Regions from separate parts of the Streptomyces sp. NPDC018693 genome, predicted to be linked through region 2. Evidence: riboswitches for the same ligand, from Rfam matches in the RefSeq annotation. Region 2 holds a riboswitch; each other region holds the start of a gene.
What was found. Region 2 has a riboswitch for cyclic di-AMP ahead of ACH5AC_RS29925 (transglycosylase SLT domain-containing protein). Riboswitches for the same ligand answer to the same signal wherever they lie in the genome.
Positions count from the first base shown of each region.

Region 1: it holds a riboswitch for cyclic di-AMP, as region 2 does, so the genes downstream of both, ACH5AC_RS32750 (peptidoglycan DD-metalloendopeptidase family protein) here and ACH5AC_RS29925 (transglycosylase SLT domain-containing protein) in region 2, are expected to answer to the same signal.
Region 3: it holds a riboswitch for cyclic di-AMP, as region 2 does, so the genes downstream of both, ACH5AC_RS04260 (M23 family metallopeptidase) here and ACH5AC_RS29925 (transglycosylase SLT domain-containing protein) in region 2, are expected to answer to the same signal.

Region 1 covers NZ_JBIRZZ010000018.1:50,053-57,828, reverse strand. Annotated here, with positions in the region: gene ACH5AC_RS32765 (1-phosphofructokinase family hexose kinase) at 1-526, opposite strand, end outside; gene ACH5AC_RS32760 (MBL fold metallo-hydrolase) at 650-1,834, opposite strand; gene ACH5AC_RS32755 (SGNH/GDSL hydrolase family protein) at 2,145-2,930, opposite strand; gene ACH5AC_RS32750 (peptidoglycan DD-metalloendopeptidase family protein) at 3,171-4,178, opposite strand; cyclic di-AMP (ydaO/yuaA leader) riboswitch at 4,183-4,341, opposite strand; gene ACH5AC_RS32745 (alpha-galactosidase) at 4,648-6,720, opposite strand; gene ACH5AC_RS32740 (tyrosine-protein phosphatase) at 6,945-7,742, shown strand; gene ACH5AC_RS32735 (DUF6126 family protein) at 7,756-7,776, opposite strand, start outside.
Region 2 covers NZ_JBIRZZ010000014.1:97,362-105,137, reverse strand. Annotated here, with positions in the region: gene ACH5AC_RS29940 (ABC transporter ATP-binding protein) at 1-192, opposite strand, end outside; gene ACH5AC_RS29935 (outer membrane lipoprotein carrier protein LolA) at 216-1,448, opposite strand; gene ACH5AC_RS29930 (polyprenyl synthetase family protein) at 1,645-2,655, opposite strand; cyclic di-AMP (ydaO/yuaA leader) riboswitch at 3,119-3,291, shown strand; gene ACH5AC_RS29925 (transglycosylase SLT domain-containing protein) at 3,295-3,774, shown strand; gene ACH5AC_RS29920 (HAD family hydrolase) at 3,804-4,628, opposite strand; gene ACH5AC_RS29915 (GNAT family N-acetyltransferase) at 4,850-5,914, shown strand; gene ACH5AC_RS29910 (glycosyltransferase) at 5,943-7,232, shown strand; gene ACH5AC_RS29905 (polysaccharide deacetylase family protein) at 7,313-7,776, shown strand, end outside.
Region 3 covers NZ_JBIRZZ010000002.1:16,612-24,387, forward strand. Annotated here, with positions in the region: gene trmB (tRNA (guanosine(46)-N7)-methyltransferase TrmB) at 144-974, shown strand; gene ACH5AC_RS04255 (PrsW family intramembrane metalloprotease) at 931-2,373, shown strand; gene ACH5AC_RS04260 (M23 family metallopeptidase) at 2,604-3,662, opposite strand; cyclic di-AMP (ydaO/yuaA leader) riboswitch at 3,670-3,829, opposite strand; tRNA gene ACH5AC_RS04265 (tRNA-Met) at 4,146-4,219, opposite strand; gene ACH5AC_RS04270 (dihydrofolate reductase family protein) at 4,305-5,450, opposite strand; gene ACH5AC_RS04275 (MarR family winged helix-turn-helix transcriptional regulator) at 5,566-6,087, shown strand; gene ribA (GTP cyclohydrolase II) at 6,227-6,871, shown strand; gene ACH5AC_RS04285 (serine hydrolase domain-containing protein) at 6,954-7,776, shown strand, end outside.

The DNA.
Region 1 (7,776 bases), on a different contig from region 2:
TGAGGGCGGCGGTGAAGGCGGCGCCGCTGGAGTCGACGGCGATCCGCGAAACCCCGCTGCGGCGCAGCAGGGACACCAGGTGCGCGTAGAGGTCGACGGGGGCGCCGGGTGGCAGATTGCCGGCGAGAGCCACCCACCGGACGCCCTGGGCGGCGGCACGGGTGGCTGCGGCGAGCGCGTCGATCTCGGCGGCGGAGAGCTGTGGGCCGGCCGCGTTGAGCTTGGTGACGGTGCCGTCGGGCTCCACGACGCTGATGTTGACCCGGACCCTGTCGGCGATCGGTACGGTGACCACCTCGACGCCTTCGGAGGCGAGGAGTTCACCGAGCCGCTCGCCCTCGGATCCGCCGCAGGGCAGGACGGCCACCGTCCGGTGACCGTTGGCAGCCAGCGCCCGGGAGACATTGACCCCCTTGCCTCCCGGATCGAGTCGGCTGCCGGTGGCACGGATGACCGAGCCGGGCCGCAGATCCGGGACCTCCAGGGTGCAGTCCAGGCTCGGATTGGGGGTGAGGGTGACGATCACGCGCGCACCACACTGGAACCGAGGGCAGTGAGGGTGCCGGTCCGCCGGAACATTTCCCGACCGGCAGAACCACAGTACCTCTGGCCCGTCGGAGCGCAGCCGGAGAGAGCCTCCGGCTCGTGGTCAGCCCTCGCTCACCAGGTCGAGGTCGTCACGAGACGCCTCACGGGTGATCTTCGGAACGGGCCACTCGCGGTTCAGCGGCCGGGACACGTCGCGCCACCAGGGGTGCGCGGGGAGATCCCCGGCGGGCTCGAAGGACCGGCCCGGGACAGGGGCGGCGACCTTCTGTCCGACCGCGGCGGCCGCGGCCAGCGTCCACTCGCCGGGCTCGGCCCAGGGGTGGGTCGCCAGATTGAAGGTGGCCCAGTGGATCGGCAGCAGCACACCGCCGGGGCCACCGCCCTGCAGGTCGAGATGGGCGCGCAGGGCCTCCTCGGGGGTCATGTGGATGTCCGGCCAGAACTCGCTGTACGCGCCGAGCTGGATCATCGTGGCGTCGAAGGGGCCGTGGGCGGCGCCGATGTCCTTGAAGCCCTCGAAGTAGCCGGTGTCACCGCTGTGGTAGACGCGGTGCTCCTCGCCGGCGACGGCCCAGGACGCCCACAGCGTGTGCTGTGTGTTGCGCAGGCCGCGGCCGCAGAAGTGGCGGGCCGGGGTCGCGGTGAGGGTGAGGCCGCCGACCCGCGTCGCCTCGTGCCAGTCCAGCTCGCGCAGCCGGCTCTCGGACACGCCCCAGTGCTCCAGATGGGCGCCGACACCCAGCGGGACGGCGAACAGGGTGTCCGTGCCGGCCAGCGCCTTGATCGTGGGCAGGTCGAGGTGGTCGTAGTGGTCGTGGGAGATCACGACGACGTCGACCGGGCCGAGGGCGGCCAGCGGCAGCGGGACCGGGTGCAGCCGCTTGGGGCCCGCGAAGGCGAAGGGCGAGCAGCGCTGCCCCCAGACGGGGTCGAACAGCACCCGCTGCCCGTCTATCTCCGCGAGCACGCTGGAGTGGCCCATCCAGGTCAGGCGCAGGCCGGTGGCGGGCGGCTTGGCGAGGTCGGCGAGGGTGGTGGCGTGCACGGGGATCGTGCCCGTGGGGGCGCGGCGTGCGCGCGATTCCTTGTCGAACAGGGTCTTGGCGAATTCGCCCGCCGCACCCGAGGGGCGGGTGCGGGCGGGGCCGCCGGGGTTCTGGAACACCCCGTCCTTGAAGTGGGGCGATCTGCGGATACGTGCGAGCCGCTCACCGCTCGGCTCCGCGCCGAACGCCTCGGGCTGCAGGGAACGGAGCCCGGGGCTCAGGGAACGGAAACCGGCCACGCTACCTCCAGGTGGAGTCGTTAGGCGTTCCATTATGGTCCGTCCGACTGACAGTCCCTCGGGGTGTGGGCCGCCGGTGGCGTTCCCGGGCGGTGTTGCGTCCACCGGCCGGTGGGGGCCCGGCGCGCGGTTCCCCGCGCGTCTTTCTCCGGGGCTTCGCCTCGTGTCCCGGCTCGGGTGAGCGAGACGCGGGCGGGCCTCGTCGTGTGCCGGGGGACGGTGTGCCGTCGTCCCGGCGTCCGGGCGGGGCCGCGCCCGCGTACCGCTCCCGTGCGCTCACCTCAGTGGGGGAGCCACCGGGGCCCGCGCCTCAGGCCACCGCCTCGATCCGCATCCTGATGTCGTCAGGGGACAACGTGCCCTTGGCGCTGACATGGTCGCCGGAGGACTCGCCGCGCAGCCGGCGGCCGATCCACGGCACCAGGTACTCCCGCGCCCAGTGGACGTCGTCCTTGCGCACGTCCAGGGTGCCGCGCGGCGGAAGCGGCGGCCAGGGCTGCTCCGGGTCGGCCGGCACCTCCAGGCCCAGCGCCTGCCCGGCGCGCAGCGCCACACGCGTGTGCCCCTCGGGCGAGAGGTGCAGCCGGTCGTCGTCCCAGGCCCTGCGGTCCTGCACGGATTTCAGGGACCACAGGTCGAGCACCGGGCAGCCGTACCGGTCGGCGATGGCGCGCACATGCCCGTTGTAGGTGGCGATCTTGCCGCGCAGGTGCTTGAGCACGGGGACGCCCCGGGTGTCGAAGCCGGTGGTCACCAGCACCGTGCCGGCCGTCTCGGTCAGCGCCGCGATCGCGCGCTCGAACCGCTCGGCGACCTCGTCGGGGTCGGTGCCCGGACGGAGGATGTCGTTGCCGCCCGCGCAGAACGACACCAGGTCCGGCGCGAGTTCGACCGCCCGCGGCAGCTGGTCGGCCATGATCTGGTCGAGCAGCTTCCCGCGCACGGCGAGGTTGGTGTAGTTGAAGTCGCCCTCGGGCCGCCGGTCGGCGAGCAGGACCGCGAGCCGGTCGGCCCAGCCGACGAACGCCCCGTCGGGGCCGGGGTCGCCGACGCCCTCGGTGAAGCTGTCCCCCACCGCCACGTACGACCCGATCACTGATCTGCTGTCACTCTTCGAATCGTCTGCCACAGCGGTTCATGATTCACTGCGGATTGTGACCTACGCGACCGTAGGCAAGGGTTGACGGACGGTGAGATAAGCCACTCCCCAAGAGTCCGTCAACCCGGGAATACGTGAAGACCGGATACCCGGATACCCGGATACCCGGATACGGGGACAACGGCCGAAGGCCGGACCCAGGGGATGGGGGTCCGGCCTTCGGCGGTGTGCGGGCGGTCAGCCGACGGAGACCCCGTGCGAGCGGAGGTAGGCGACCGGGTCGACGTCCGAGCCGTAGTCCGGGGTGGTGCGGATCTCGAAGTGCAGGTGCGGACCGGTGGAGTTGCCGGTCGAACCCGAGAGGCCGATCTGCTGGCCGGCGCTCACGCTCTGGCCGGCCGAGACGGACAGCGCGGACAGGTGGGCGTACTGCGCGTAGTAGCCGTCGGCGAGCCTGATGACGACCTGGTTGCCGTACGCGCCGCCCCAGCCGGCGGAGACGACCGTGCCGGCGCCGACGGCCTTGAGGGAGGTGCCGGTCGGGACGACGAAGTCGACACCGGTGTGGTAGCCGCTGGACCACATGCTGCCGGCGACGCGGTAGGCGGTGCCCACGCCGGCGGAGACGGGCGCGGTGTAGCCGGTCGCGGCGGTCTGCGTACCGGCCGACGTCGTCGCGGACGAGGAGGAGTTCGACGTCGTGGACTTCGACGGCGTCGACTTCTGCGTCGTGGACTTCTGCGTCTTCGGCGTCGTGGACTTCGCCGACGACTTCGACGACTTCGAGGAGTTCGAGGAGTTCGAGGACGACGACTTCTTTGTGGTGCCCGTCGACGCGGCCTTCTTGCCGATCGACAGCTTGAGGCCGGGGTGGATCAGTGACGGGTCGCCGCCGATGGCCGCGCGGTTGTCGCGGTAGAGCCGCTGCCAGCCACCACTGACGTTCTGCTCGTCGGCGATCTTCGAGAGATAGTCGCCGGGGCGGACCGTGTAGATCGTCGCGGCGGCCTTCTTTTCCGTGCTCTTCTTCTCGGCGCTCGCCTTTTCGGCCTTCTGCGTCACCGGGGCGGACTGCACGGCCTTTTGCGAAACGGACTGGGCCGAAACGGACTGGGCCGGGGCGGCGTGGGCGCCGGTGGCACCCAGCAGCGGGAGAGCGAGCGCGACGCCACCGGATCCGGCGACGGCGATCGAGCGGGCGAAGCGCGGGGTCTTCGAGCGGCGGTGCTTACCCTTCGCGGGCATGGCGAATTCCTCTCCGGCGCCTGCGAGGTGAGCTGTCGGGTGCGGGCTGGAGATGCCCGGCCGCGTCCGGGGACGCGGCTTTACCCCTAGCCGTTCCGGAGACCGGAACAGGCGGTGATACCTGTGGGTCCCCCGCTCCTGCCGTCACGGGTGAGTGTGTGGGGCTCCGGTCGGCGGCAGGATTGGGCGTCCGTCCGGATTGGTGGCGAACGTAAGCGACCAAGACGCACGGAAACAAGCAGAGGTTGCACGGGCCCCGCTTTTCTCGTGATCCCCTGTGAGAATTCCCAGTCACCCTGCGTGCATCAAAGAACCTGCCGTTTCACCAAATCCCCTTGAAAGGAGGCTCGATTACGTGAACATGACGGACAACGCTCGGTCACGGATATGACGATGCTCACGTGACGCTGCTCCAGCTCTCCCCATTCCAGAGCGAGTTGGAACGAAGGCTGCAATTCGGACAGAACGCTCAGATACGACGCAGCCGGAGAACCGTCGCATCCAGGTCGCCACGCAGCCCGGCATCCAGCCCATGGTGCAGCAGCAGCGCCCCTCGATGCGTTTCGCCCGTTTCAAGGCATTCGTACGACGCTGTCGGGTCGAGCCCGCGCAGCCGCACCGCCGGTACGGGTTCGCCGTACCGCTGGGCCTGGAGCCAGGCCAGGACGACGGACTCGTCGCCGCGGACGTACTGCACGGCACTCAGCCCGCCCTCCGGGGGCCGCAGCCGGTAGAGGTCGCCGCGCTGGACGAGAGGCCGGATCTCCTTGTAGAGGGCGACCCACTCGCCGGCCTCGGCGAGCTCCTCCTCGCTCCACTCGGCGAGGTCGCCGCCGACGCCGAGCACCCCGGCCATCGCGCTGACGAAGCGGAAGCGCAGCGAGCTGACCCGGCCGTTGAGCTGGGTGTTGGGGCTGTCGGTGACCCAGGCGGCCATCACGCGCGCGGGATGGACCTGACTGAAGCCGTGCTGGATGGTGAGCCGGTCCAGCGGGTCGGTGTTGTCGGAGGTCCACACCTGGTCCGTACGGCTCAGGACGCCGAGGTCGATGCGCCCGCCGCCGCCCGAGCAGGACTCGAAGGCGACGCCCGGGTGGGCCTCGCGCAGCCGGTCCAGCAGGGCGTAGAGGGCGCGCACATGGTCCACCCAGAGGCGCTGCGGGTACGGGTCGCCCGGCCATCCGGCGTCGGTGAAGCAGCGGTTGAAGTCCCACTTCACATAGTCGACGGGCGCGCTGGAGAGAAGACCGTGGAGCTGCTCCCACAGATACTCCCGCACATCCTCGCGCGCGAGGTTCAGCACGAGCTGATTGCGAAATTCCGTCCGCTTTCGTCCCGGTTGGTACTGCACCCAGTCGGGGTGTGCCCGGTACAGGTCGCTGTCCGGGTTGACCATCTCGGGCTCGACCCAGATGCCGAACCGCATCCCGAGCGCGTGCACGTAGTCGGCGAGCGGCTTGAGCCCGGAGGGGAAGCGATCGGGGTTGGGGGTCCAGTCGCCGAGTCCGGCGCGGTCGCTGGTGCGCGCACCGAACCAGCCGTCGTCGACGACGAACAGCTCGACGCCGATCGCCGCCGCCCGCCGGGCGAGGGCCGCCTGCTGCTCCTCGGAGATGTCGAAGGTGGTGGCCTCCCACGAGTTGAACAGCACCGGCCGGTCCTGGTCGGCGTCCGGGATGACGTACGCGCGCTGGTAGGCGTGCCAGGCACGGCTCGCGCCGCCGAAGCCACCGTCGCTCCACAGACCGGCGAAGACGGGCGTGGTGAAGGAGTCCCCCGCCGCCAGGCTCAGCAGGCCGGAGTCGTCGTGCCCGGCGCCGCCGGTGATCTGCACGCGCGCGTCGGGGAGTTGGGCGACGGCGATCCGCCACGAACCCGACCAGCCGAGGGCGCAGCCGTAGACCTCCCCGCGCTCCTCGGTGGCGTCGGTGTCCAGGGCGACCCAGGGCAGGTGCTGGTGCCCGGTGTGGCCGCGCCGGCTGCCGATGACCTTCTCGCCGTAGGTGAGTGCGGAGCGGGTGAGCCGGGACTCGGCGGCCCAGCGGCCGTGCAGCTGCGACAGCCGCCAGCCGTCGCGCTCGGGCAGCGTCCAGGTGGCGGAGTCGGCCCGCAGCAGCTCCAGGGCCTGCTCCCCTTCGTTGCGCAGCGTCGTCCAGCGCTCCACGACGTCGCCACGCATCCGGTAGTGCAGGGTCACCGCCAGTCCGGCGTCCCGGAAGAGCAGCCGCAGCTCGTCGCCGTCGGTCTCGTGCCCCGCGTAACGCCACTCGGTGCCGCGCCGCCCGTCGGCGCGCACGGACAGGGCGGGCCGGACGAAGCGGCGGCCGCCCTCGACGGGATACTCCTCGCGTCCGTCGAGCCGGGACTCGAAGGGCCACTCGCCGGGCAGCCCGCGCGCGGCGAGGGCCTCGGCGTCGGCGAGCGCGATCGCCGGGCCCCAGTGCAGATGCAGCACTTCGTCGCCGTCGGTGACATGGACGGCGTAACTGCTCGTGGGACCCGAGAGCAGCGCCGTACGGCCGTTTTCCGCGATCTCCAGCATCGGGCCTCACAGATTCGAACAGACGCGATCAGACAGCAACATCATCAGGGGCGGGAGGCCATCTGGGCAACGGCCTGTGGACAACTCCTGACCCAGGCATGTCGCCTCGCACCGGCCTGTGGAGAACCCGTCGCCCCAGGCCAGCGATGCCGTATGGTCGAGAGGATGCCCCGGTCGGCCACCCGAGAGCCGCGCCGACCGGGATCGACAGGGAGGGAGCCCCCGTGACGCAGCAGATCCCGTCGACCGAACCCCAACTGGCAGGCGTACGCAACTTCCGTGACGTGGGCGGCCTGCCGACCGAGGACGGACGGCGGGTGCGGCACGGTGTGCTGTTCCGCAGCGGCCACCTCGCGCACGCGACCGAGGAGGACACGGCGTTCCTGTCCGGGCTGGGGCTGCACACCGTCTTCGACTTCCGCAACGCGGCGGACCAGAAGCTGGAGGGCCCGGACGTCGAGCTGCCGGGCGTGCGCAATGTGAACCTGCCGCTGTCGGACCCGGCGGACGGCGCGGAGTTCTGGAAGATGATCCGCGAGGGGGGCATCGACCAACTGCGTGAGATCCTCGGCGACGGCAAGGCGGCCGACCGGATGGTCCTCTCCTACCGCACCATCATCAAGGAGCGCACGAGCGAGCACTCGCACGTGCTGCACGCGCTGGCCGAGGACAGCGTCCCGGCTCTGATGCACTGCGCGGCCGGCAAGGACCGCGCCGGTCTGTCCGTGGCGGTGACACTGCTGGCGCTGCGGGTGGAGCGGGAGGCGATCCTCGCCGACTACCTGGAGTCCAACGCCAAGCACCGCCGCTACAAGGTGCACCGCAACGGCAGCGATGCGAGCGCCTACTCCCCCGAGGTCATGGAGCTGCTCTCCCCCGTGTTCGACGCCCGCGCCGAGTATCTGACGGCGGCCTTCGAGACCATCGACGAGACCTGGGGCGGTGTCGACGCCTACCTGGAGCGGGGTCTCGGCGTCACCGACGCCACCCGGGAGCTGCTGCGGGAGCGACTGCTGGACTGAACCGCCCACGGGCTCACTGGTTGGCGCCGACCTC
Region 2 (7,776 bases):
GGTGGTGGTCTTGCCGGAGCCATTGGGGCCGAGGAAGCCGAAGACGCTGCCGCGCGGGACGGTGAGGTCGAGGGCGTCGACGGCGAGCTGACCACCGCGGTAGCGCTTGGTCAGCGCGCGGGTGTGGATGACGTCGTCGCGCCCCTCACCCTCGACCTCGTTCTCGGCCTCGCCCTTGGCCTCTTCCTCCATCGGCCCCTCCTGCCCCCGGTGGCTCACTTCTGCTGGTTCGCCGCCTTCACGAGCGCGTCCTTGGTGACGGCGCCGGCGTAGACCTTGCCGTCGTCGGTGACCAGGGCGTTGACGAGGCGGGTGGAGTAGACCGTGCCCGAGCCGAACTTGCCGGTGACCTTGTCGCCGAAGGAGCCGAGGAAGTCGCCGAACGCGCCGAGGTCCTCACCGCCTGCGGCCGGACCGGAGGGCAGGTCGCCCATGCCCTCGGCGCCGGAGTCGAAGGTGGCGATGGCGCCCCAGCCCTCGCCGAGGACGTTCATACCGCCGAGCTCGCCGCCGAACGCGCCGAAGTCCTCGGCCGCTCCCGGTTCCTCCTCCATCCCCTTCTCCATGTCCTCGGCCTCGGCCTCGGTGACCTTGGCGCCCTTGGGCGGGGTGAAGTCGAAGGTGGAAGCGGCCGGCTTGGCGAAGCTGACCTTGGTGAAGCCCGCGTCCACGACGGCGGCACCGCCGCTCGCCGGAGTCAGGGTGAACTTCAGGGGCATGCCCGTGCCCGCGTCCACGGCCACGGTGATGGCGCCGACGGTGGAGGTGGCGTCCTTCGGCTTGATGACCAGCTTGTAGGCGTCCCGCCCGGCGACGTGCAGGCTGCCGTCGACGGTGACGGACGTGGTGTCGTCGACGGCCTTGAGAGCTTCGTCGGCGAGTTCCTTGGGCGTGACGGGGACGGTCTCCCCGCCCTTGTGGTCCGCCTCGCCGTTGTGGTCCGCCGCCTCGTCCTGCGGGGCGGTGGAGTGGTAGACCTCGTTGGACTCGCTGTCGTAGCCCCAGAGGTCCTTGCCGTTGTGGATCAGGCTGTACTCGGCGCCCTTCTCCAGGAGGGAGAGCTTCTGCCGGTCCGGCCCGTCGGCGGCGACGCGCAGGGTGTGGGTGCCGGTGACCAGCTCGGTGAGGCGCGCGGAGGGGTCCGCGGAGGAGCCCTCACCCGACTCGGTCATCCCGGCCAGCAGGCCGTCGGCCAGGCCGCCGAGGTCCGGGAGCCCGAGGTCCGTGCTGATCTTCACGGTGCCGGAGAACTGCTCGACGTCCGATGCGGCGATCTTCTCCACGAGCTGCTGCGCGGTGACCTCGGGCAGATCGGGGTCACCGGAGTCGGCGAGCGCCGGGACGAGACCGATGGTCGCGGCCGCGACACCCACGACGGTGACGGGGACGACGTACCGCGCGACCTTGCGCCGCGCGGTGGTGGTGTCGTCGGATTCGTACGGTGCCATGTGTGCCTAACCTCCGTAGTCGGCGGCGCCATTCACCCGAATCGGTGAGGAGCGGTGGTTTCCGTACTCACCATCAGACCAAAACCGCCCGTGGGAGACGTCAGCCCGCGGACTCAACTCAATGTACGACTTCGGTATGACATCGGTGACTTGGAGGTGGAGGCGACCCGTAGGGGATGATCCGGAGCCGGGGGTGTCAGCCCGCGCGATGCACCACCGCGTCGCACAGCTCGACCAGCGCCACCTTCGCGTCGCACTCCGGCAGCGGGGCAAGCGCCGCCCGCGCCTCCTTCGCGTACCGCACGGTGTCCCGCCGCGCCTGCTCCAGCGCCGGGTGCGCCCGCAGCGCGGCCAGCGCCTCGGCGTGCCGTACGTCGTCACTGAGGTCGGAGTCCAGCAGTTCGCACAGCGCGATGTCCTCCGGCAGCCCGAGCCGTGCCGCCCGCTCCCGCAGCCGCAGTACGGGCAGCGTGGGGATGCCCTCGCGCAGATCGGTGCCCGGCGTCTTCCCGGACTCGTGCGAGTCGGAGGCGATGTCCAGCACGTCGTCGGCCAACTGGAAGGCGACCCCGAGGCGCTCTCCGTACTGGGTCAGCACATCGACCACGGTCTCGTCGGCCCCGGACATCATCGCCCCGAACCGGCAGGACACCGCGACCAGCGAGCCGGTCTTGCCGCCGAGCACATCGAGGTAGTGATCGACGGGGTCGCGCCCGTCGGTCGGGCCGGCCGTCTCCAGGATCTGTCCGGTGACGAGCCGTTCGAACGCGAGCGCCTGGACGCGTACCGCCTCCGGCCCGAGGTCGGCGAGGATCTGCGAGGCGCGGGCGAAGAGGAAGTCACCCGTGAGGACGGCGACGGAGTTGCCCCAGCGGGTGTTCGCGCTGTCGACCCCGCGGCGCACCTCGGCCTCGTCCATGACGTCGTCGTGGTAGAGCGTGGCGAGATGCGTGAGCTCCACCACGACGGCCGACGGCACCACACCCGGCGCGTAAGGGTCGCCGAACTGCGCGGCGAGCATCACCAGCAGCGGCCGGAACCGTTTGCCGCCGGCCCGCACCAGGTGCTGCGCGGCCTCCGTGATGAAGGGCACCTCACTCTTGGTGGCTTCGAGCAGGCCCTCCTCGACAGCCGCCAATCCAGCCTGGACATCGGCTTCGAGGGCCTGGTCCCGCACGCTCAGCCCGAACGGCCCGACGACGGTCACGAGGGATCTCCTGTCTGCTGGCGTCTACCGGCGATTACACGGTTTGTCGATAGGTCGCTGCCATCACTCAAGTCAGCGTATCCGGTCACGTTTCGATCACCATCAGACCCCACCGCCTCACGTGAAGGGAACGCCAAGGGAACGGAAGGGACATTTATCGACTTACCGGAAAGTATCCATTAGCCAACCAATGAAGAATTAGCCGCTATTGCCCGATTTGCCACGCATTGCAAAGGGCGGTGACATCTCTCACTCGGCCCGACCGCCCGACCGCGCCCCGGGCGCCCGTCTCCCCTGCCCCGCAGGCGAGTTGAGCCTTGGCGAACGCAAAGGATCAAGCGCCCCATATGCCTCGCCGCGAGGTCAACAGGGCGTTCTGTGAATTCGCCACTTGTTTCGGACATGTGCCCTCGCATACGTTCCCGCCGAGTCGGGCGGACGCCGAATCCTGCCGCCGCCTGACACCCACCCATCGACGAACCACTCGCGTACGGCAGGAGCGGGGGACCCAGGTAACACGCCGCGCCGGGCACACGCCCGACCGGCTTGGGGTGAAGCCATGCCCGTACGGGCGTGGCCGGGCACCTCCCAGCCCGAACCCGACAGCTCACCTCGCAGGCGCCGGAGAGGAACATCACCATGCCCGCATACGGCAAGCCCACCCGCCCGAGCCGCCTCGCCCGCCGCCTCGCCCTCGCCGGCACCGGCGTGGCCGTACTCGCCCTCCCGCTCGTCGGCGCGACCACCGCGTCCGCGGCCACGGCCACCCCCACCTCGACGACGACGGTCGCCGGATACCCGAACAACCTCGACGGCTGGATCCGCGAATCCCTCGCGATCATGGCGGAGAAGGGCATTCCGGGCAGCTACGACGGCATCCACCGCAACATCATGCGCGAGTCGTCCGGCAACCCGAACGCCATCAACCTGTGGGACTCCAACGCGGCCAAGGGCACCCCGTCCAAGGGCCTGCTCCAGGTCATCGACCCGACCTTCGCGGCGTACCACGTGGCCGGCACCTCGTACGACCCGTACGACCCGGTCGCGAACATCACCGCCGCCTGCCACTACGCCCAGCACCGCTACGGGTCGATCGACAACGTCTTCGGGGCCTACTAGGCGTACTGGGCGCTGTACCGGACAGCGCCTCACGGAAAGAGCCGTTCGAGGACGACGGCCACCCCGTCGTCCTCGTTCGACGAAGTCACCTCGTCGGCCACCGCCTTCAGCTCGGGATGCGCGTTGGCCATCGCCACCCCGTGTGCCGCCCAGTCGAACATCGGGATGTCGTTGGGCATGTCGCCGAAGGCGATCGTGTCGGCCGGCCCGATGCCCAGGTGCCGGGCGGCCAGCGCCAGTCCGGTGGCCTTCGTCACCCCGCACGGCTGGAGCTCCACCGTGCCCGGCCCCGACATGGTGACCGTGGCCAGCGAGCCCACCGCCGCCCGCGCCGTCGCCGCCAACTCGTCGTCGGACAGCTCCGGATGGCGCAGCAGCACCTTGCTGATCGGCTCGCACCACAGGTCCTCGCGGCGGGCGACCCGCAGCGCGGGCAGCGTCGGGTGCGGCATCCGGTACCCGGGCTCGATCAGCGTCAGCCCGTCGACGCCGTCCTGGTCGACGGCCGCGTACACCTGGCCGACCTCGGCCTCGATCTTGCCGAGCGCGGTCTCCGCCAGCTCCCGGTCCAGGGTGACCGACCACAGCAGACGGTCCGCGCCGGCGTCGTACAACTGCGCGCCCTGTCCGCACACCGCGAGCCCCCTGCTGCGCAGGTTCTCCAGCAGCGGCCGTACCCGCGGCGCCGGCCTGCCGGTCACCACCAGATGCCGGGCGCCGGCCTCGGTGACCCGGGCGAGCGCGTGCAGCGACCGGTCGGAGAAGGTGTCGTCGCCGCGCAGCAGCGTTCCGTCCAGGTCGGTGGCGATGAGGGCGTACGCGGAGCGCTCGGCATATGCGGTGGGTGCGGGCATGATCAGAGAATACGGATACTTCACGCCGGACCCGACGGCCGTCTCACGCCCCGGATCGCCGCTTTCCCACGCATCGCCGGGTAATGGACGCTTGACGGCCAATGCACCGGTTGGCAACAACATGCTCCGCTACCTACCGCCCGCACCGAGTCGGGCGGTACCGTCCAAGAGTCCAGGGGGGACTTGATCGGGGGGTCAGGTTGAACAGTGGGCGCATTCGTGTGCTGCGGCCGAGCGAACTCGGCGCGGGGGACAGGGAACGGTGGCGCGGGCTGCGGGCGCTGTCCGCGGCTCCTCGCAACCCGTTCATGGAACCGGAATTCACCGACGCGACGGGCAGGGTACGGCCACGGGCCCGGGTCGCGGTGGTCTACGAGGGGCGTGAGCCGGTCGGCTTCCTGCCCCATGAACGCGGCCCGCTCGGCGTGGGCCAGGCGCTCGCCTACGGGGTGTCCGACGCCCAGGGCGCGGTGCTGAGTCCCGGACTCGGCCTCGACGCCGCCGAACTGATGCGGGCCTGCTCTCTGTCGGCGTTCGCCTTCGACAACCTGGAGGCGGAGCAGGGCCTGTTCGTGCCGCACGCGGCCGCCGAGTACGCGGCGTACGTCATCGACGTGGAGAAGGGCTACGACACCTACGAGTCCGTCCTGCGCGCCCAGTCGCCGAAGTTCCTGAAGACGACGCTCGCCAAGGAGCGCCGGCTGGGCCGCCAGGTCGGCGAGGTGCGGTTCGTCTTCGACGAACGTGACCCGGCCGCGCTGCGCACGCTCATGGCGTGGAAGTCCGCGCAGTACCGCAGGACCGGCCGCCGGGACCGGTTCGCGCAGGAGTGGATCACGCGGCTCGTGCACGGGCTCGCCGAGACGCGCGCCCCGGAGTGCACCGGCACGCTGTCCGTCCTCTACGCCGGTGACCGTCCGGTCGCCGCCCACTTCGGGCTGCGCTCCTCGACCGTCCTGGCCTGCTGGTTCCCGTCGTACGACGTGGAGTTCTCCAGGTACTCGCCGGGGCTGGTGCTGCATCTGCGGATGGCCGAGGCGGCCGCCGCCGAGGGCATCCGCACGCTCGACCTGGGGCGGGGCGCGGCCGAGTACAAGGACTCGCTGAGGACCGGCGAACTGCCCGTGTACGAGGGGGCGTGGACCAGGCCGGGGGTCGGCGCCGGGCTGTACTGGCTCAGCCGCGAACCCGCGCGCCGCGCCCACCACTTCGTACGTAACCGGCCGAGGCTCGCGGCGGCGGCCGCTCAGGTGCTGAAGAGCACGGGGCGGCTGCGGCGGTCCTGACACCGAAACGTCATTCTGGGGGGAGCGCATGTTCCGCACGACGCGCACACGGCAGGAGATCCAGCGGTTCCTCGACATCAGTCCCGTCCAGGTCGCCGAGATCGACCTCGACGACGGGGTGGTACGACCGGGTCCGGGCAGCCCGCCGGTGACCCACGGCGAGGTGTTCCTGCTGGTCAGGCGGGCCGGTCGGCCGATCGGCACCCTGCTGGGGCGGGTGCCGGAGGGCGGCGATCCGGCGGCGGTGCTCGGGGCGTCGGCCCATCGGCTCGGCTCCCGGGCAACCTCCCCGCCCGCTGCCCCGGCCGTCCCCGGTCCGCCACCGCCGTACGCCACCGTCGTCATCGCCACCCGTGAGCGCGCCGGACAGCTCGCTCACGCGCTCGACTCGATGCTCGCCCAGGACCACCCGGACTTCGAGATCGTCGTCGTCGACAACGCGCCCGTCACGGACACCACCCGGGACCTGGTCGAGCGCAAGTACGCCGAGCGGGTGCGGTACGTGTGCGAGCCGCTGCCGGGCCTCGCGATCGCCCACAACACGGGCATCGGGGCGGCCCGTGGCGAGGTGGTCGCGTTCACCGACGACGACGTGATCGCCGACCCGCGCTGGCTCACCGAACTGACCGCGCCCTTCGCCGCCGACCCGTGGCTCGGCTGCGCGACCGGCCTGATCCTGCCGGCCCGGCTGCGCACCCCCGCCCAGGTGCTGCTGGAGAGCCACGGCGGCTTCGCGAAGGGTTTCGCGCCCCGGACGTACGACCCCGCCGAACCGCCCGCCGACGAGCCGCTGTTCCCGTTCACGGCGGGACGTTTCGGCTCGGGCGCCAACATGGCCTTCCGCACCGGCGCACTGCGCGCGGTGGGCGGCTTCGACCCCGCGACCGGCGCCGGTACGCGCGCGCGTGGCGGCGACGACCTGTACGGGTTCGTCCGCGTCCTCGCGGCCGGGCACCGGCTGCACTACACGCCGTACGCGCTGGTGTGGCACCACCACCGGGAGACCTGGCGGGACCTGGAGACCCAGGCGTACGGCTACGGCGCGGGCCTCACCGCCTACCTCACCGCGATCCTGGTGAACCGGCCCGCTCTGCTGCCGGCGTTCCTGGCGCGGCTGCCCCGGGGGTTGGCGTACGCGCGGACGCTGACGGCGGTACGGGAGGACTCGGCGGGGGGAGCACCAGGTGATCACGACGAACGGAACCATCCCTGGCCACGGCGGCTCTCACGACTGCAGCGGCGCGGGATGGCGTACGGACCTGTGGGCTATCTGCGGGCGCGACGGGCACTGCGGGCCATGAGACGGGAGCAGCGATGAGAGTGTCTGGGGACAGAGTGGCGGACCTGGGTGCCATAACAGGGCTCGACAGCATCCCGGTCCTCCTCTACCACGCCGTGATGGAGGAACCGCCCGGCTGGATCGCCGAGTTCACGGTGTCGCCGAAGCAGTTCGCGGCGCAGCTCGACGCCGTGGTCGACAGCGGTCGTACGCCCGTCACCATCAGCGCGCTCGCCGACCATCTGGCCGGGCGGGCGCCGCTGCCGGCCCGGCCCGTGCTGCTCACCTTCGACGACGGCTTCGCCGACCTGCCCGGGCCGACCGCCGAGGCGCTCGCCGAGCGGGCGCTGGCGGCGACCGCCTACCTCACCACCGGCGCCATCACACCGGGCGGGCGCAGCCTGCTGCCGCCCGCGCCGATGATGACGCTGGACCGGGCCGCGCTGCTGGAGCAGAGCGGCATGGAGGTGGGCAGTCACACCGTCACCCACGCCCAGCTCGACACCCTCGCGGCGAAGGACCTCTCACACGAACTGCGCGACTCACGTGCGCGGTTGGAGGACGCGCTGGGGCACCCGATCCG
Region 3 (7,776 bases), on a different contig from region 2:
GAAGCCGGAGACCGGGGCGCGGAAGCCGGAAGGCAAACCAGAGGCCGGAGGGCAAGCAGGGGCCGGAGGGCAGGGCAAGGTCGGGGGCCCGAGGCCGAGGGGCGGCTGGGTTGTCAGGGGCTGGCCGTAAAATTGGCTGCACTGTGTCTGACTTCCTGAATTCCGCCGAGGCGTCTCAGTCCGTCCCCGATGATCGGCGGCACCTTCCTGGTGCCGCCGTGCGGCATGTCCGGGCCAAGGGGGAGCCCCGGTTTCCCCAGGGGCCGAAGGCTGATCCCGCCGGGTCGCACTTCGAGCGGCGGATCCGGAGCTTTCAGCCGCGGCGCAGCCGGGTGACGGCCGGGCAGGCCGATGCCCTGCAGCGGCTGTGGTCCACGTGGGGGCTGGACATCGACGGACGGCGGGTCATCGACCTCGCCGAGCTGTTCGGGAACGACCGGCCGGTGGTCCTGGAGATCGGGTTCGGCATGGGCGAGGCCACCGCGCAGATGGCCGCCGCCGACCCGGACACCAACATCCTCGCCGTGGACGTGCACACGCCGGGGCAGGGCAATCTGCTCAACCTGGCCGAGCAGGGCGGGATGAGCAATGTGCGCGTCGCGAACGGGGACGCGATCATCCTGCTGCGTGAGATGCTCGCCCCCGACTCCCTCGACGGGCTGCGCGTCTACTTCCCCGACCCCTGGCCCAAGAAGCGTCATCACAAGCGGCGGCTGATCCAGCCGGAGTTCCTCACGCTCGCCGCGAGCCGGATGAAGCCGGGGGCGATCGTGCACTGCGCGACCGACTGGGAGCCGTACGCCGAGCAGATGCTCGAGGTGCTCACCGCCCATCCCGACTTCGACAACACCCAAGCCGACGGCGGGTTCGCGCCCCGGCCCGGCTTCCGGCCGCTGACCCGTTTCGAGGGGCAGGGCCTGGACAAGGGTCATGTCGTGCGCGACCTGCTCTTCCGTCGCGCAGCGCACCGCTGACCGATCCCCCGCTCCGCCTCGGGCACCATCGCGGGCGGGACCGAGCCTCGTTAGGGTCGATGCCGTGGCCATCAGTCCGACGTACCCGCCCTACCCGCCGCACCCGACCCACCCGCACGGCCCCGCCGGCCAGGGTGAGCTGCGGCACGCGCACTGGTGGCAGCGCACCTGGGTGCGGTACGGCGCGCTCATCACCCTGCTCGCCCTGTCCGGGCTGGTCATCCTGGCGCTGGTGCGTGAAGAGACCGGCACCGAGGGCTTCCTGGTCGGTCTGGGGCTCGCGGTGCTGCCGGTGCCGCTGCTGCTGGCCGCCTTCCGCTGGCTGGACCGGGTGGAGCCGGGCCCATGGCGGAATCTGGTCTTCGCCTTCGCCTGGGGTGCCTGCGCGGCCGCCCTCATAGCGATCATCGCCAACAGCTTCGCCACCCGCTGGATAGCCACGGCGACCGCCGATCCCACCAGCGCGGACACCCTCGGCGCGACCGTCATAGCCCCCGTCGTCGAGGAGTCGGCGAAGGCGGCCGCCGTGCTGCTGCTCTTCCTCTTCCGCAGGCGCGACTTCACGGGGATCGTCGACGGGGTCGTCATAGCGGGGGTGACCGCGACCGGGTTCGCGTTCACGGAGAACATCCTCTACCTCGGCACCGCCTTCGGCACCGACCAGCTCACCGGCGACAGCGGCATCGCCTCCGTCACGGCCGCCACCTTCTTCGTGCGCGTCATCATGTCCCCCTTCGCGCACCCCCTGTTCACCGTCCTCACCGGCATCGGCTTCGGCATCGCCGCGCTGTCCGGGGAGCGGCAGCGGGTGCGGCGGGTGCTGCTGCCGCTGTCCGGGCTGCTGCTCGCGATGGGCATGCACGCGCTGTGGAACGGGTCCACGACCTTCGGCGAGTTCGGCTTCTTCGCGGTCTACGGCGCCTTCATGGTGCCCGCGTTCGCGGTGCTGACCTGGCTGGTGGTGTGGACGCGGCAGCGGGAGCTCGCCACCGTGCGGGCGGAGTTGCCGGCGTACGGCCTCGCCGGGTGGCTGACGCCGGAGGAGCCCGTCGCGCTCGGGTCCATGCGCGCGCGGAAGCTGGCTCGTGAGCATGCCAAGCGGCACCTGGGGAAGCCCGCAGCACGGGCCGTCGCCGAGTACGAGGCGTACGCGACCTCGCTGGCGTTTCTGCGGCATCGCGGGCGGCGGGGGCGGGCGGGGGCCGACTTCGTCGTACGCGAGCGGGAGTTGCTGCAGGAGCTGTGGCGGCGGCGGGAGGTGGCGCGGCCGGCGTTGGGGTATGCGGCGCGGATAGTCGCCCCGGTGCGGGTGCCTGCGGCGCACTGGCCTGCGGCGGCTTGGCCGGGCTACGGGTATCCGGCGGTGCCGTATCCCGAGTACAACCCGTATCGGATGTGAGCGGGAGGGGTTGCGGAGGATGTGCCACCGCCGGGCTGCGGGGTTGTGGCTGATCGCCGTTGCGGCGGAAGGTGACTCTGTCGCGACCACGAGTCGTCAGGTATCAGCTCAACGCCCGCTCAGGACACGCCCATTCCACAGACCCCGCGAACAACGCACAAAAGACCGGCAGCCCTGACGTCGGGGGGGGGTGCCGTCGGGGCTGCCGGGGGTTCGTGAAGAGCCGTGGCTCAGACGCTCAGGCCCTTGCTGCGCAGCCAGGCCGCCGGGTCGATGCCGCTGGCCTGGCCGTCGGGGTGGACCTCCATGTGCAGGTGCGCACCGGTGACGTTGCCGGTCGCGCCGACGCGCCCGATCACATCGCCGGTGGCCACCTTCTGCCCCACGCTCACGCTGATCGACGACTGGTGGGCGTACCAGACCTCGGTGCCGTCGTCGAGGGTGAGGACGGTCTTGTAGCCGTAGGACCCGTCCCACCCGGCGAAGGTGATGGTGCCGCTGTGGACGGCCTTGAGGAGCGTGCCGGTGGGCGCCGCGAAGTCGAGGCCGGTGTGGTAGCCGGAGGACCAGTAGGCGCCGGCCTGGCCGAAGGTCGAGGTGATCGTGTACGAGGAGGTCGGCAGCGTGTACTGCTTGGCGAGCTCGGCGAGGCGTGCCTCCTCGGCCTTGCGCGCGGCTTCCTCCTCGGCCTTCTTCTTGGCGGCCTCGGCGGCGGCCTTGGCCTCCTGCTCGGCCTTGGCGGCGGCTTCGGCCTCCGCCTTGGCGACCGCTGCCTCGGCGGCGGCCTGGGCCCGGGTCTCGACCTGGGTCTGCTGCGACTCGGCCTGCGCGATGATCCGGTTGCGCAGCGCCTCGCCGGCGTCGGAGGCGCCCTGGTCGCTGTCGTCGGAGGCGGCAGCGGCGACGGCGCCGAAGGTGCTGAGCGCGGGCCCGGCGTCGACCTCGGTGTCGTCGGAGCCGCCGTCGTCGTCGGAGATCAGCGAGCCGACGCCCGGCAGGTCGGGCAGGGAGATGGAGACCGGCGGCTTGCCGGTGTTGGCGCTGGCCATGCCGCCCGCGCTGACGGCGGCTATGACGCCGACGCCGAGGACGGTGGAGCTGCGGGCGAATCCGCCGCCGCGCTGCTTGGCGACGCGGTGCCTGCCGCGTACCGGACGAATGGACTCCGCGGTGGGGTTCCATTCCTCCCAGGGGCCCTCGTCGGTGCGGTAGCTGCCGTAGCCGAAGGTCTCGGTGGGAGGCTGGCTCGGCGCGATGGGGGCTTCTGGGGCAGGCCGGTTGGACGCCACGCGGGCGTACTCCTTTCCTTCCGTCGCCTACCGGGTTAGCTGACGGGTTCGGAGCGGGAAGGTCTCCTACGCGCGTATACCGGCCGCTGCTCAGCGGCGGTGTCCGCGTGATTCACCCCAAGGTGGTGGTTCCCCGGTTCCCTTACGGGATTCGGCGCGTGCGCACGGAGCCGCCTCTTGTGACGGCTGGGACGACCGCGCTGCGTTATCGAACGTTAATAGACCCGGGGGCGGGTTTCCAAGCCGTTCCCCTTGATCATCACGACTTTCTGGCCTGGACTTTCAGGACAGGACCCGTGCAAATCGGGCGAGTTGACCCCTCGTGAGGGCGATCCGGCGACACATCAGCAGTCACACTCATTTTGATGGTGACTCAGATGTTATGCGCAGGGCGCTCGACCGGTCACGGATGGTGATGGGGGACGGAGCGAAGACAAACACCGAGGGCCGGAACCCTTACGGATTCCGGCCCTCGGCCTTCAGTAGCGGGGACAGGATTTGAACCTGCGACCTCTGGGTTATGAGCCCAGCGAGCTACCGAGCTGCTCCACCCCGCGTCGTTGTGTCTTCAGTGTACGGCATGTGCGGGGCAGAAAGCGAAACGGTTGCTTCTCCCTGGTCAGAGGCGGTCTTTCCGCCTGGTCAGGGGCGGTCGCCTCGGCCCGTGAGATGAAGGTTCGGCCGCTTCGCCCGCCCCTCGTGCTCCGGCAGTACGACCACGGTGGCGCCCCGCGCCGTCAGCTGGCCCGCGCCGTCGGCCGCCACCACGAACGTGTCCGGCTCCCGCCAGGCCGTCACCACCCTGCCGATGCCCGCGTCGAGGATCAGGCGGGCGCAGGGGGTGGGGCGGGAGGCGCGGCGGGTGCACGGCTCCAGGCTGCTGTAGACGGTGGCGGTGGGCAGGCGTGGGTCGGACGGGTCGAGCTTGGCCAGGGCGGCTTCCTCGGCATGCACGACGGGGTCGCCGGCCTCGCGTGAGTGCCCCCGGGCGAGTTCCGTGCCGTCGGCGGCCACGACCACCGCGCCGACGCTGAACGCCGTCTCCGAAGGCGGGCACTGGGCGGCCAGTTCGCAGGCGAGGGTGAGCCAGTGGTGGTCGGCGGCGGTGGGCAGCGGGCCGGTGCCGGGGGCGGTGGGCTCGTAGCGCATGAGGACGACGTCCTCGATGCGGCGGGTCTCCACGAGGCGCAGGCGGCCGGGCTGATAGGCGCCGGGGCCGAAGAGGCGGGGGGCGGTCGGGTCGCCGACGAAGAGGGGGGCGAGGACCAGCTGGAGTTCGTCGGCGAGGCCCTGCTGGAGGAGCTGGGTGTGGATGGTGCCGCCGCCCTCGACCATGAGGCGGCGTACGCCCCGCACGTCGTGCAGGTGCTCCAGCAGGCGGCGCCAGTCGAGGTCGGGGCCGAGCGCGACGACGTCGGCGGAGAGCCGCGCGCGCCTGGCGACTTCGGCGCCCTTGTCCGTCGTAAAGACGAGTTTGTCGCCGCCGGTGTGCCAGAAGTTGGCCGTCGGGTCGAGGTCGCCCGAGCCGCTGACGGTGACCTTGAGGGGGTAGGCGGGCCGGCCGGCGGCGACGCGGGCGGCGCGGCGCTCGGGGGAGTTGACGAGGAGGCGGGGGTTGTCCGCGCGGATGGTGCCGGCGCCGATCAGGATGGCGTCGACGGAGGCGCGGACCTGGTCGACGCGGTCGAAGTCGGCGGGGCTGGAGAGCAGCAGGCGGTCGGGGCCGGTGTCGTCGAGGTAGCCGTCGAGGGAGACGGCGGCGGACAGCAGGACGTACGGGTACGGCATGGGTGCGCGCTCTCTCGTCGGCTTGGAGGGTGGGCTTGGAGCGGTGGGGCTTGGAGCGGTGGGGCTTGGAGCGGTGGGGCTTGGTTCAAGTTTGAAACAAACTTACACTGGGGGCATGACGACCCGCTGGCTGACCCCCGACGAGCAGCGCGCCTGGCGCGCGTACATCGCCGCCAACCTCCTGCTGGGGGACACGCTCGACCGGCAGCTCCAGCAGGACGCCGGCATGCCTCATCTGTACTACTCCATCCTCGCGAACCTCTCCGAGGCGCCGGAGCGGCGGATGCGGATGACCGAGCTCGCCGAGCAGACGAAGATCACGCGCAGTCGGCTGACGTACGCGGTGACCCGGCTGGAGAAGGACGGGCTGATCCGGCGTGAGCAGTGCCGGTGGGACAAGCGGGGCAGCGTGGCCGCACTGACGGACGAGGGGATGGCGGTGCTGGAGCGTACGGCGCCGGGACATGTGGAGACCGTACGCGCCTCGCTGTTCGACCACCTCAGCGCCGAGCAGGTGGCGCAGTTGGAGGAGATCTCCTCGCAGATCCTGCGGGCGTTGCAGGGCGAGCGCTCACCGGAGAAGGGTTCCGGGCCGGACGATCTGCCGTGGCGGCGACGCTCGACGCCCTGCTCGTGAGCCGAGACACAGAATCCCGCTCGTGAGCCGCGACACAAATTAGTTGCTTCAACTTTGAAGCACATGTAGGGTCTCGATCCGAGGTTCTGCTTCAAATCTGAAGCAGAACGGCCAGGGACGCAAGAACCCGGAGACCCGCATGCCCGCTGACTTCCCCGCCGCCACGCCGCGCTCCCGCGTCCGGGTACCGCTGCGCTTCCACGACGGCTACTCCGTCGACACCGAGCTCGTCACCTTCCACGGCCTGGCCGACGGCCAGGAACACGTGGCGGTCGTCCTCGGCGGCCCCGCCCCCGGCACCACCCCGCTGGTCCGGCTGCACTCCGAGTGCCTCACCGGCGACGTGTTCGGCTCGGCCCGCTGCGACTGCGGCCCGCAGCTGCGGGAGGCGGTGGAACGCATCGCCACCACCGGCGGCGTCCTGCTCTACCTCCGTCAGGAGGGCCGTGGCATCGGCCTCTACAACAAGCTCGACGCCTACGCCCTCCAGGACCAGGGCCTGGACACCTACGAGGCCAACGCCGCCCTCGGCCTCCCGGAGGACGCCCGCGACTACACCGCCGCCGCACAGATGCTCCGCGCCCTTGGCATCCGCGAGCTGGACCTGCTCTCCAACAACCCCGACAAGGCGGAGCAACTGCGCGACCTGGGCATCGACGTCCGCGACCGCGTCCCCACGGGCGTCTTCACCACCCCGCACAACGTCCGCTACCTCCGCGCGAAGGTCCTCCAGACCAGCCACACGCTGGCGCTCGGGGAGCTGACAGGGTTGACCGCGGGCTGACGTCCGCGGCGAAGGCTGGTTGGATCCGGTCGTGAACCCAACAGTGATCCAGTCGGTGAACTCAGCAGTGAAGAAAAGGGCGTTGACCGCCGTCCCGACCTGCGTCCTCAGCGGCACGGCCCCGCCCGCCCTCAGCGGCGGACATGCCATCGACCGCTTCGTCGAGATCGGCTCGCTCACCAAGGTCGTCACCGGTACGGCGCTGACCCGCATGGCCTCGGCCGGGCTGCTGGCGCTCGACGATCCCGTCGAACGATGGCTGCCCGCGGCCCCCGGCACCGGGATCACCCTGCTGCACCTGGCCCGGCACACCTCCGGCCTCCCCCGCCTGCCGCCCGGCCGCCTCCCCCGCCGGGACCCGTACGCGGCGTTCGACCGCCCGGCGCTGGACCGGCTGCTGCCCCGCCTCGACACCCTCGCCACTCGCCCTCCGGGCCAGACGGACGAGTACTCCAACCTCGGCTACGCCGTGCTCGGCGCGGCCCTGAGCGCCGCCTCGGGAGCGACGTACGAGGAACTGGTGACCGAGTACGTCCTACGGCCGCTCGACATCACGGAAATGACCGCGCGCCCCGACCCCGACCGGCGCCTGACGACCCCCGGGCTCTTCGGCCGACCGCGCAGGCCGTGGACGATGGACGGCGCGATCCTGCCCGCGGGAGGGCTGTGGGCCACTCCCCGCGCGGCGGCCGACCTGGTGGTGCGGCTCCTGCTGGAACGCCGGCTCGGGGACCCCGCGCCGAGCTGGCAGACGTCCGGCCCCCTGCGCTGGCACAACGGGGCGACCCGGCACGCCTCGCTCTTCACCGGCGCGACGGACGACGGCCACTGGGTGCTGATCCACCGCCTCAACGCGGCTCCGGAGGACACGGACCGGGCGGGCGTCGAGATCCTGCGGGCGAGCC